3 linked regions of the Adhaeribacter radiodurans genome follow. The protein of the gene in region 3 interacts with the protein of the main gene of each other region in a pairwise test. Links are inferred from orthologs where the notes say so. Each region holds a gene or a part of one and is shown on either strand. Other genes may lie near its edges.

Region 1 (3,071 bases), 1.3 Mb from region 3 along the record:
ACTGCAGGTAATTAGCATAATTATTGACGAAGGCTTTAATAATTTCCGGCTTAAAGTATTTGAGGAATCTTTACAAGTAGCTTCTGATGGATCTGAATAGAAAAAAATTACTGGAAAACTTTTCGACAAAGCGAATATTAATTCCAGTATTTATTGGATTGGTGGTAATTGGCTACATGTTTTACCGGAACAACAATATCACCGATTTGCAAAATTTAAAAAATGCCCAGCCCTTTTGGCTGGTTATGACTATTTTGGTGTTAATAGTTCGCGATGCAGGATACGTTTATCGTATTCGGCATATCACCGAAAAAGTCCTTACCTGGCGCAAAAGCCTGGATGTAATTATGCTGTGGGAGTTTGCCTCCTGCGTGTTGCCGTCGGTGGCGGGTGGTTCTACGGTAGCGGCCTTTATTATTAACAAAGAAGGCATTCCATTAGGTAAGTCGTTGGCGTACGTAATGGTTACCGCTATGCTCGACAATATGTTTTTTTTAGCAGCAGTACCTCTAGTTTTGTTTGCCACCCAAGGCGATGTTTTCCCCGATGTAACCGCTCTACCCGAATCATTTAAAGCAGGTTTAGAGATTGCATTTATTATTAGCTATTTACTAATTGCTTTATACGCGATGTTAATGTGGTACGCTTTATTTCGCAACCCTAAAGCAGTTAAACGATTATTCCTACGAATTACTTCAATAGGTTTTCTAAAAAAGTGGCGGTTAGCGGCTTATAAACATGGCAACGAGTTAGTATGGGCGTCGCGGCAATTAAAAGGTTATTCTTTTGGTTATTGGAGCAGAGCCTGCTTATCTACTATCTTCGTCTGGACGGCTCGTTACTATGTTATTAATTGCTTGATTGCAGCTTTTACCAATATTGGCTTTCAGGACCACATGCTTATTTTTTCGCGTAACCTAATTTATAAAGTAGTACTGTTAGTAGCTATAACGCCCGGAGGCGCTGGTTTCGCCGAAATTGCTTTTCCTACTTTTTTTGGTAAATGGCTAGGTAGCTTTACCACTGTTATTGTATTGCTTTACCGCATGGTTACCTATTATCTTTATTTAATTTTAGGTTCTGTATTTTTACCACGCTGGGTATCCAGGGTATTTGGCACTAATGTTAAACCAGAATTAGAGCCGGAGCTATCAACCAAATAAAGTTTCTGAAAGGCCCCCTTTGTTAAAAGGTCTGGTTTCTTTTATAGAAATAAATTTTAAAACTAAGCATGCTTCTAATAATAAAAGAGAAAGCTGGCTCATTAAAATGAACCAGCTTTCTCTTTTATTATTTTAATTTAATGTTTACCCTATTTCATTATTGTTTGAAAAGCAGCCATTTAGAAACGCTCATCGGCAGCAAAAAAGAAATCTCCCTCGATTTGGGCATTTTCATCAGAGTCAGAGCCGTGTACGGCGTTGGCTTCAACAGATTTAGCAAACTTTTTCCGGATGGTTCCTTCTTCGGCTTGGGCCGGATTAGTAGCTCCAATCAACTTACGAAAATCGGCTACTGCATTTTCTTTCTCCAGAATCATGGCTACAATTGGGCCAGAGCTCATATAATTTACTAAACCCTCGTAAAAAGGACGTTCTTTGTGCACTTCGTAAAACTGACCAGCCCGCTCCGAAGTTAATTTTGTTTTTTTCAAAGCAACAATCCGGAAACCACCCGCTTCGATCATTTGAGTAATAGCGCCAATGTGGTTGTCTTGTACCGCATCCGGCTTAATCATTGTAAATGTTTGGTTAGTAGCCATGTATATAAATTTGTTTTTTTTAGTAAATAATAATATTTAATAGTTTATAAAGGTATATGTTGAAAAACTGGATTGCTGAATTGTTTTTAAATTGTACAACCTATTATGGATTATGTAAAAAAGTAAAACAACTTTCCAGTCTTTTAACCTTCCAACTTTAAAGCCAACCGCAAAACCGGCGCAAAATTAACAGAGTTCGGCAATATACTACTAATAATTAGCTGGTTTAAGCGTTATTTGACTGCTGTTTGAGCCTTGATAATTAATGTTTTGTTTTAAATTATTTTATACCGAATTTTGTGTCTTGCACCTAATTTTTAAAAAGGAGCTTTTAAGCTAAGAATGCAACAAATTACTGCTCTAAAGGAACTGCTTCAGGAACCAAAAGAGATTCTGATCACCACTCACCATAAACCTGATGCCGATGCATTAGGTTCTTCGCTGGGTTTAGCTGGTTACCTCAAAAAGAAAGGTCACGTAGTTACAGTAGTTACCCCTTCTGATTACCCGGATTTCCTTAACTGGATGAACGGTAACAACGAGGTAATTACCTACGACCCGAATGTAAATGATGAACTAGTACGTAAATTAATAAATCAGGCCAACGTTATTTTCTGTCTCGATTTTTCTTCGTTGAGTCGAATTAATGAATTGGGCCCTTATGTACAAGAAGCGCCGGGCGTAAAAGTACTGGTTGATCATCACTTAGAACCCGAGAATTTTGCCGAAATAAGTTTCTCCAATACCAAAGCTGCCGCTACCGCCGAGTTGGTGTTTGAATTAATTCGCGATTTAGGCGACCAATCGTTAATTGATGTTCATATTGGCGAATGCTTATACGCGGGCATTATGACCGATACGGGTTCTTTCCGGCATCCGAGTACCTCGCGTAATGTTCACTTAATTATTGCCGAACTGCTGCACGTTGGCGTGAACACTTCTAATATTCACCGTCTTATTTACGATAGTCATACTGAAACCCGGCTGCGGTTTTTAGGCTATGTGCTGAAAGATAAGCTAACCGTACTCCGGGAATTTAGAACAGCTTATATTGCTATTACAGCCGACGAATTAAAACACTATGATTCTAAAACCGGCGATACCGAAGGCCTCGTAAATTTTGCCTTATCTATTGAAGGAGTAGTTTTTGCTGCTTTAATAATTGACCGTAGTAACGCCGTTAAAATGTCATTCCGGTCGGTAGGCGATTTTTCAGTGAACGATTTTGCGCGCAAACATTTCCAAGGAGGTGGCCACCGCAATGCGGCTGGCGGTATATCGTACGATTCACTTACCGATACAGTAGCTA
Region 2 (3,000 bases), 3.6 Mb from region 3 along the record:
AACAAAGGCAAGAAATTCAATATTTGTTATTGTCCAAGATTCTGGAATATCGGTTGTTATGCCATAGTCTATTTCAGGAATTTCTTCTAAGAATATTTTACGTGGCTTTCTTTTACCTGCTTTTGTAGCATCATCACATTGAGCCATATAATTAAAAGCCCTTTGTTCTTTAAGCCTCAGAAGAAGTTCATTTGCTGATTCAATATTCGCATTTACTTCTCGCCACTTTTCCGTTAATTTACCAGTTACAGCTTGGGTGAGGACGGCTTGGCGGAAGGTTTTAAGAAGCTCTGGAATACGTTCCAGCTTGGCTTTCAGGGCATCTAGGTGCTGAAAGGCTTCATCCAGTTTGGCTACAATGCGTTTTTGCTCGGCAAGTGGTGGGAGTGGGAAGGAGATTTTAGATAAATTTCCTCTTGAAATTCTAAGTCGGGTTGAACCAGAGGCTAATTCATAAATTTCTTTTTGAATTTTAGGAGAATTTATAATATACATTAGCCATTTTGGATTTACTCCATCTTGACCAGGTCTAATAACCGCCACATCAACCACAGTCACATATTTTCCAGATAATGGAAAAATACATGCTCTACCTAAAGGATCGGGCATGCGTGCAACTAAAATATCTCCCTCATTTAAAAAAGTACACTTTAATTCTTTTGCCTTTTCAGAAGTTAAAAATCTGAAAGATTTATCTCTAAATTCCCCTACACCAATATCGGCTAACTGGATTAGCCGTACATCTCCATTTACATCTTGGTCTTTTGATTCTACCCAGTCACCATCAATGAAAATGCCATCATTGGCTATGAACTCTGAAATAGATGCTTCTACCCAATTCTCAGGTAATTCTTTTCCTCTCATCCCAACAACGCCATTATACTATTTAACTCAGTTTGTATAGATTTCAATTCTTCGGCAGCTTCTCGCGCAATATCTATAGGCTCATCAGTATTAGCATCGTTGCTAAAACTAGCATCGGCAATCAATCCTAAATCCAGAGAGTCGTTCTTTTTGGCAATATCTTCCCGTGTTAAGCAACTCCAGCGTTCATCTTGCACCAAACCTCTTTTTTCGTGGTCTACTTTACCATCAAAAGCTTCCTTCACTTCGGTAATTTCAATGCCACCAGTATAGGCTTTTACAAAATCAGCGAAAGCAAAACGGGTAAAAGGCGTGCGCTTGCCGTAGCTTGGTGCGTTCGTGCGCATGTCGTAAAACCAAACTTTTTCAGTATTGCCATTTTCAGTGTTGCCGCGCTCAAAAAACAACACATTGGTTTTTACCCCGGCGGCATAAAAGATTCCGGTGGGCAATCGTAGGATGGTGTGCAGGTTGCACTTGTTCATTAAGTCATGGCGTATTTTGCGGCCATCGCCGTCTTCAAACAGCACGTTGTCGGGCAATATCACGGCCGCCCGGGCACCGCCTTTTTTGTGCAAAGAACGGTAAATGTGCTGCAAAAAGTTGAGCTGCTTGTTGCTCGATAGATAGGTTAAATCATCGCGGGAAGGGCGTTCACCGCCTTGCTTAGTGCCAAAGGGCGGGTTAGCCAACACGCCATCGTAATTCCGGAAGCTCTTGCCTAATTCCGAAAGGGTATCACCCATTTCGATGCGGCTTTCCAGACCGTGCAGTTTGGCGTTCATGAGGGCCAGGCGGTGGGCATCCTGCACCAGTTCGCAGCCGCTAAAAGCTTCGTTTATCTGGAACTGCCGTTGTTTATCGTCCAGGTCGTAATAATTATCGGTCTTTTCGCGGAGGTACTGGTCGGCGGCAATCATGAAACCGAAGGTGCCGGCGGCTGGGTCGTTCCAGCGTTCACCTACTTTCGGGGAAATTAAATCTACCATTACGTTAATCAACGGCCGGGGCGTGAAATACTGACCGGCCCCGCTTTTCTTTTCGCCGGCGTTGCGCTCCAGCAGTTCCTCGTAAATGGTAGCAATTTTGTCTTGTTCGTGTTCATCGTACCAATCAATGGCATCGATGCTGGTAATAAGGGTGCGCAGGTTTACCGGCTTACGCAGGGTAGATGAGGCGTTGGTATAAATTTCCTTTATCGCCGCATTATTCGATTTGGTACTAATGGTAGCTAGCATCTCCCGGTACCTATCAAATAAATCTTTATTATCGGTAATGCTTTTTAACCTAGACCATTGGTATTCTTCCGGAATATCTACTTCAAATTTCTTTACTTCCGAGAGGCGTAAAAATAAAATATAGGTTAATTCATTCAGGTATTGGTGATAGGTAACGCCGTCGTCACGTAATACATTACACAGGTTCCAGAGTTTATTCGCAATTTCGTCAGCACTCATTCTTTAAGCAGTTTGAATATATAAATGTTCGTTCAGGGTAGAGATAACCTCTTCCAGTTGGTTATCAAATATTTTGTTCAGGCGCAAAAAGCCCCCGTCATCGGCAAATGGGGACTTATCCAGGTCTTCGAGCTGCAGAATGCTTTCCTGCAGCAATTGCTTCTCGAAACGGTCCAGCCATTTCTCCTGGGTTTTATTCCAGGGGCGCATGGCTTGTACCTTTTTCACGGCATTTTTAATGCGGTCTTCGTGGCTGATGAGGGAATTACCCATGGCCAGAGTCCGAATATAGGAAATAATATCGGCCGCAATGTCCTCCTTTTTTACTTCTTTCCAGGCTGTCCGGATTGTTTTCTGGTTAAAGCCGGCTTGGTCCAAAGCTAAATATAATTCTTTTAGCGATTGCCGGTTTAGGTTTTTCGGGCTGGTACACACCATATCCAGCGCAGCAATCCTGTTCGGGTTGGTTTTAATAAATTGGGTAAAGCTTTCCAGGTAGTCTTCCGGCTTTTTAGCTTTGCCGTAACCAATTTCGGTGCGCAGGTACTCGTCGTGGTGTTCCGACACGTACATCACTGAGGAAGCTGGTTTTAACTCGTCGAGGTACTGCCACAAACCCGATAGCTGCAAGGCTTTGTGCAGGCTCTGGGAAACGGGCTCATTCTTAAAAAAGTTAATC
Region 3 (3,108 bases):
CTTTGTCAGGCACCATTCAAAATAACGTAAAGTGGGTTCGTAACGATGGTTACCATCAAATAAAACAAAATCTACGGTATTTAAACCAGCTAATACAATTGGTAAGGTTTCATCAAAGTTGCCGGTTATTACTTCTACATTTTTGAGTTGAAGTTTTTTAAAAACTAATTCAGCTTGCTGAGCCAATGGAGAGCAGCCTTCTAATGTAAATACCTGCGCTTTCTTTTTAGCTGCTGCCAAATAAGAAGTAGTAAGGCCTAAACTGGTGCCAATTTCCAAAATGGTAACTGGTTGCTGAAAATTGACCAGACGAAAAAGTAATTGCGCTCTGCGGGGAGGGTTGGCCGTCGTACGGGCAATATGGCTTATGGTTTTAGTGCGCGTATTTTGGGTACGGGAACCCGCACCAAAATCGGTAATTAATACCTGCTTGTTATTTTTATAAAGACTTTGACGTATTTTCTCGATGGCCGGAAAAATACTAAAAGAGCCGGTATGAATAATTACCCGGTTATATAAATCGAAAACGAAGGGGGAGTGAATACCATGTAACCGGGTAGATTTAATTAAATGTATTACATAATAATATACCAGCCGGATTACAAACACGAATAAGGTAAAACTAATTTAATTTATAAGGTACAATTAACACAAATTCCGGAATATTCACGGTGAACAAACTTCCGTCTACCAGTCTTTCCATGGTGTAAGTACCGCGCATTTTACCTAAACCGGTTTTTAAGTTACATCCCGATACATATTCGTGCGATTCGCCTGGTTCCAGCACCGGTTGCTGACCTACTACACCTTCTCCTTCTACTTCGCGTACAACCGCATTAGAATCATAAATATACCAATGACGTCTTAGTAACTTTACGGTAAACTCGCTGTTATTCTCAATAATAATTTTGTAAGCAAAAACAAAATGCTGCTGCGAAGGGCTGGAATAATCAGGTAAATAATTGGTAGTAACCGTTATTTTTACTCCTTCTGTGGTGGTTGTATCCATATGGCGAGCGCTTTTGTTGGTAATTAACATTCAATTTTAGGCAATAGTTTTTGTAAAACAAGAAAATAGTAAAAAAATACTGTTTAAAAGTAAAATCATAAAGCATACTTGTATGAACGTTAAAATAGAAAAAAGTTGGCAAAATGAACTGCAACCAGAATTTGAGAAAGATTATTTTAAAAAGCTTATTTCATTTGTAAAGGAAGAATACGCCACTCATACCATTTACCCACCAGGCGGCCAGATTTTTAATGCTTTTGATAAATGCCCCTTTGATCAGGTAAAAGTAGTTTTAATAGGACAAGATCCTTATCATGGACCTGGACAGGCCCACGGGCTGGCTTTTTCAGTGAACGATGGGGTGGCTATACCGCCCTCTTTACGCAATATTTTTAAGGAAATACAAGATGATTTAGGCAAGTCTATTCCGAAGAGTGGCAATCTGGAACGCTGGGCGAAACAAGGCGTATTGTTGCTGAATGCTACTTTAACGGTAAGGGCAAATACGCCCGGTTCTCATCAGAAAAAAGGCTGGGAAGAGTTTACGGATGCCGTTATAGAGATAGTATCAGAAAAAAAGGATAATTTAGTTTTTATGCTTTGGGGAGCCTACGCGCAAAAGAAAGGAGTAATTATTGAGCAGAAGAAAAAGCATTGCATTCTGAAAGCGGCTCATCCATCGCCTTTTGCGGCTGACAAAGGTTTCTTCGGCTGCCGGCATTTTAGCCAGGCTAATTCTTACTTAAAAGAACATGGCTTAGCCGAAATAGACTGGTAAAAATTAATTAACCGTAGTAACTAAAAACAAAAAAGTACTGACTAAAGCCAGTACTTTTTTGTTTTCTATTTATCTAATTATTAATGAATAATATTAAAGATACGGTTCCAGCGAACTTTACCCCCTATGCCACCATTTGGATTGGCCGACATCCAGATAAGAACTGCTTTACCTACAATATGATCTTCCGGAACAAAACCCCAAAAGCGTGAATCTGCCGAGTTATGGCGATTATCACCCATCATAAAATAGTAATTTTGCTTAAAGGTATATGTTTTAATTTCTTTACCATTAACAAAAACCTGATCTCCTTGTACTTCTACGTTTTCATTGCCTTCGTATTTCCGGATAACTGTTTCGTAAAGAGGCACTGTCATGGAGTCGAGGGTAATGGTTTGGCCTTCTTTCGGGATTTGGATCGGTCCGTAATTATCTTTGTTCCACTTAAACCGTGAAGGCAAATTGGGATATACACTTGGGTCTGCTACTCCCACCGGATCTTTTAATAATTGAACTTCCTTAATAAAACCTAAGGTTTTTAATTTTTCGGCGGTTTCGGGCATTGTATGTACGATGTATCCACCTTGCACCATATTAATGTCCGTAATGTCGTATTCCTCGAAGGTTTTTTCGTTTATGGCCTGATCTGTAACCAAATAGTAACTGTACTGCAGCTTTTCAGGTTTAGTGGCTAAGGTACCATTTACGTAAACCTCCATATCGCGTATTTCTACTTTATCGCCCGCAATGCCAACACAACGTTTAATATAATTAGTGCGTAAGTCGGCGGGGTATTGATCTTCCGGGGGATAATTAAATACCACCACATCGTTATTTTTTACTGAAGAAAAACCAGGTAACCGGTGCGATTTTAACTGAATAGCACTGGAATAAGAAGGAATGCTGGTTCCCCAAATAGTTTGATGGGTAAGCGGTACCTGCAAGGGAGTTCGCGGGGTACGAGGGCCATAATGTAACTTACTCACAAACAGATAATCCCCTACTAACAGCGATTTCTCCATGGAAGGAGTAGGAATCGTATACGCTTCGAAAGTAGCCCACCGGATTAGAGTAGCTGCTACTACCGCAAATAAAATAGCATCGCCCCATTCCCGAAAGAAGCTTTTTTGCTTTTTTGTTTTTCTTTCAGGTTTCGTTAAAATCTTGATATTCATACGTTTGATATTGTAACTTACAAATTTAGCATATCTTTCATTCCAAATACGCCTTTTTTATTTTGTAACCATTCGGCGGCCATTACGGCACCTTCGGCAAAGCCGGTCCGGCTGTGCGCATCGTGCATTAGTTCAATGGTATCATT

Evidence for each region.
Region 1: the proteins of ung (region 3) and HUW48_RS02965 interact in binary tests that used the Escherichia coli proteins (3 or more experiments, as listed by UniProt). The link is inferred for Adhaeribacter radiodurans from one-to-one orthologs.
Region 2: the proteins of ung (region 3) and HUW48_RS21870 interact in binary tests that used the Escherichia coli proteins (3 or more experiments, as listed by UniProt). The link is inferred for Adhaeribacter radiodurans from one-to-one orthologs.

What each region holds. Positions count from the first base shown.
Region 1 is NZ_CP055153.1:584,231-587,301, reverse strand. Bases 53-2,961 are described here. They hold HUW48_RS02965 (nucleoside-diphosphate kinase), read right to left. Parts: upstream 1,763-2,961; coding sequence 1,343-1,762; downstream 53-1,342. Other genes in these bases: HUW48_RS02960 (DHH family phosphoesterase), read left to right, coding at 2,105-2,961; HUW48_RS02970 (lysylphosphatidylglycerol synthase transmembrane domain-containing protein), read left to right, coding at 87-1,163; HUW48_RS02975 (segregation and condensation protein A), read left to right, coding at 53-100. In the rest of the region: more of HUW48_RS02975, read left to right, coding at 1-52; more of HUW48_RS02960, read left to right, coding at 2,962-3,071. UniProt on the Escherichia coli protein: Major role in the synthesis of nucleoside triphosphates other than ATP. The ATP gamma phosphate is transferred to the NDP beta phosphate via a ping-pong mechanism, using a phosphorylated active-site intermediate.
Region 2 is NZ_CP055153.1:5,478,633-5,481,632, reverse strand. The notes cover bases 92-2,929. They hold HUW48_RS21870 (class I SAM-dependent DNA methyltransferase), read right to left. Parts: upstream 2,322-2,929; coding sequence 861-2,321; downstream 92-860. Other genes in these bases: hsdR (type I restriction-modification system endonuclease), read right to left, coding at 2,325-2,929; HUW48_RS21875 (restriction endonuclease subunit S), read right to left, coding at 92-864. In the rest of the region: more of HUW48_RS21875, read right to left, coding at 1-91; more of hsdR, read right to left, coding at 2,930-3,000. UniProt on the Escherichia coli protein: The subtype gamma methyltransferase (M) subunit of a type I restriction enzyme. The M and S subunits together form a methyltransferase (MTase) that methylates A-2 on the top and A-3 on the bottom strand of the sequence 5'-AACN(6)GTGC-3'.
Region 3 is NZ_CP055153.1:1,909,217-1,912,324, forward strand. Bases 9-2,954 are described here. They hold ung (uracil-DNA glycosylase), read left to right. Parts: upstream 9-1,121; coding sequence 1,122-1,787; downstream 1,788-2,954. Other genes in these bases: HUW48_RS07980 (O-methyltransferase), read right to left, coding at 9-609; apaG (Co2+/Mg2+ efflux protein ApaG), read right to left, coding at 623-1,009; lepB (signal peptidase I), read right to left, coding at 1,868-2,954. Outside these bases: more of HUW48_RS07980, read right to left, coding at 1-8; more of lepB, read right to left, coding at 2,955-2,962; dapB (4-hydroxy-tetrahydrodipicolinate reductase), read right to left, coding at 2,980-3,108. UniProt on the Escherichia coli protein: Excises uracil residues from the DNA which can arise as a result of misincorporation of dUMP residues by DNA polymerase or due to deamination of cytosine.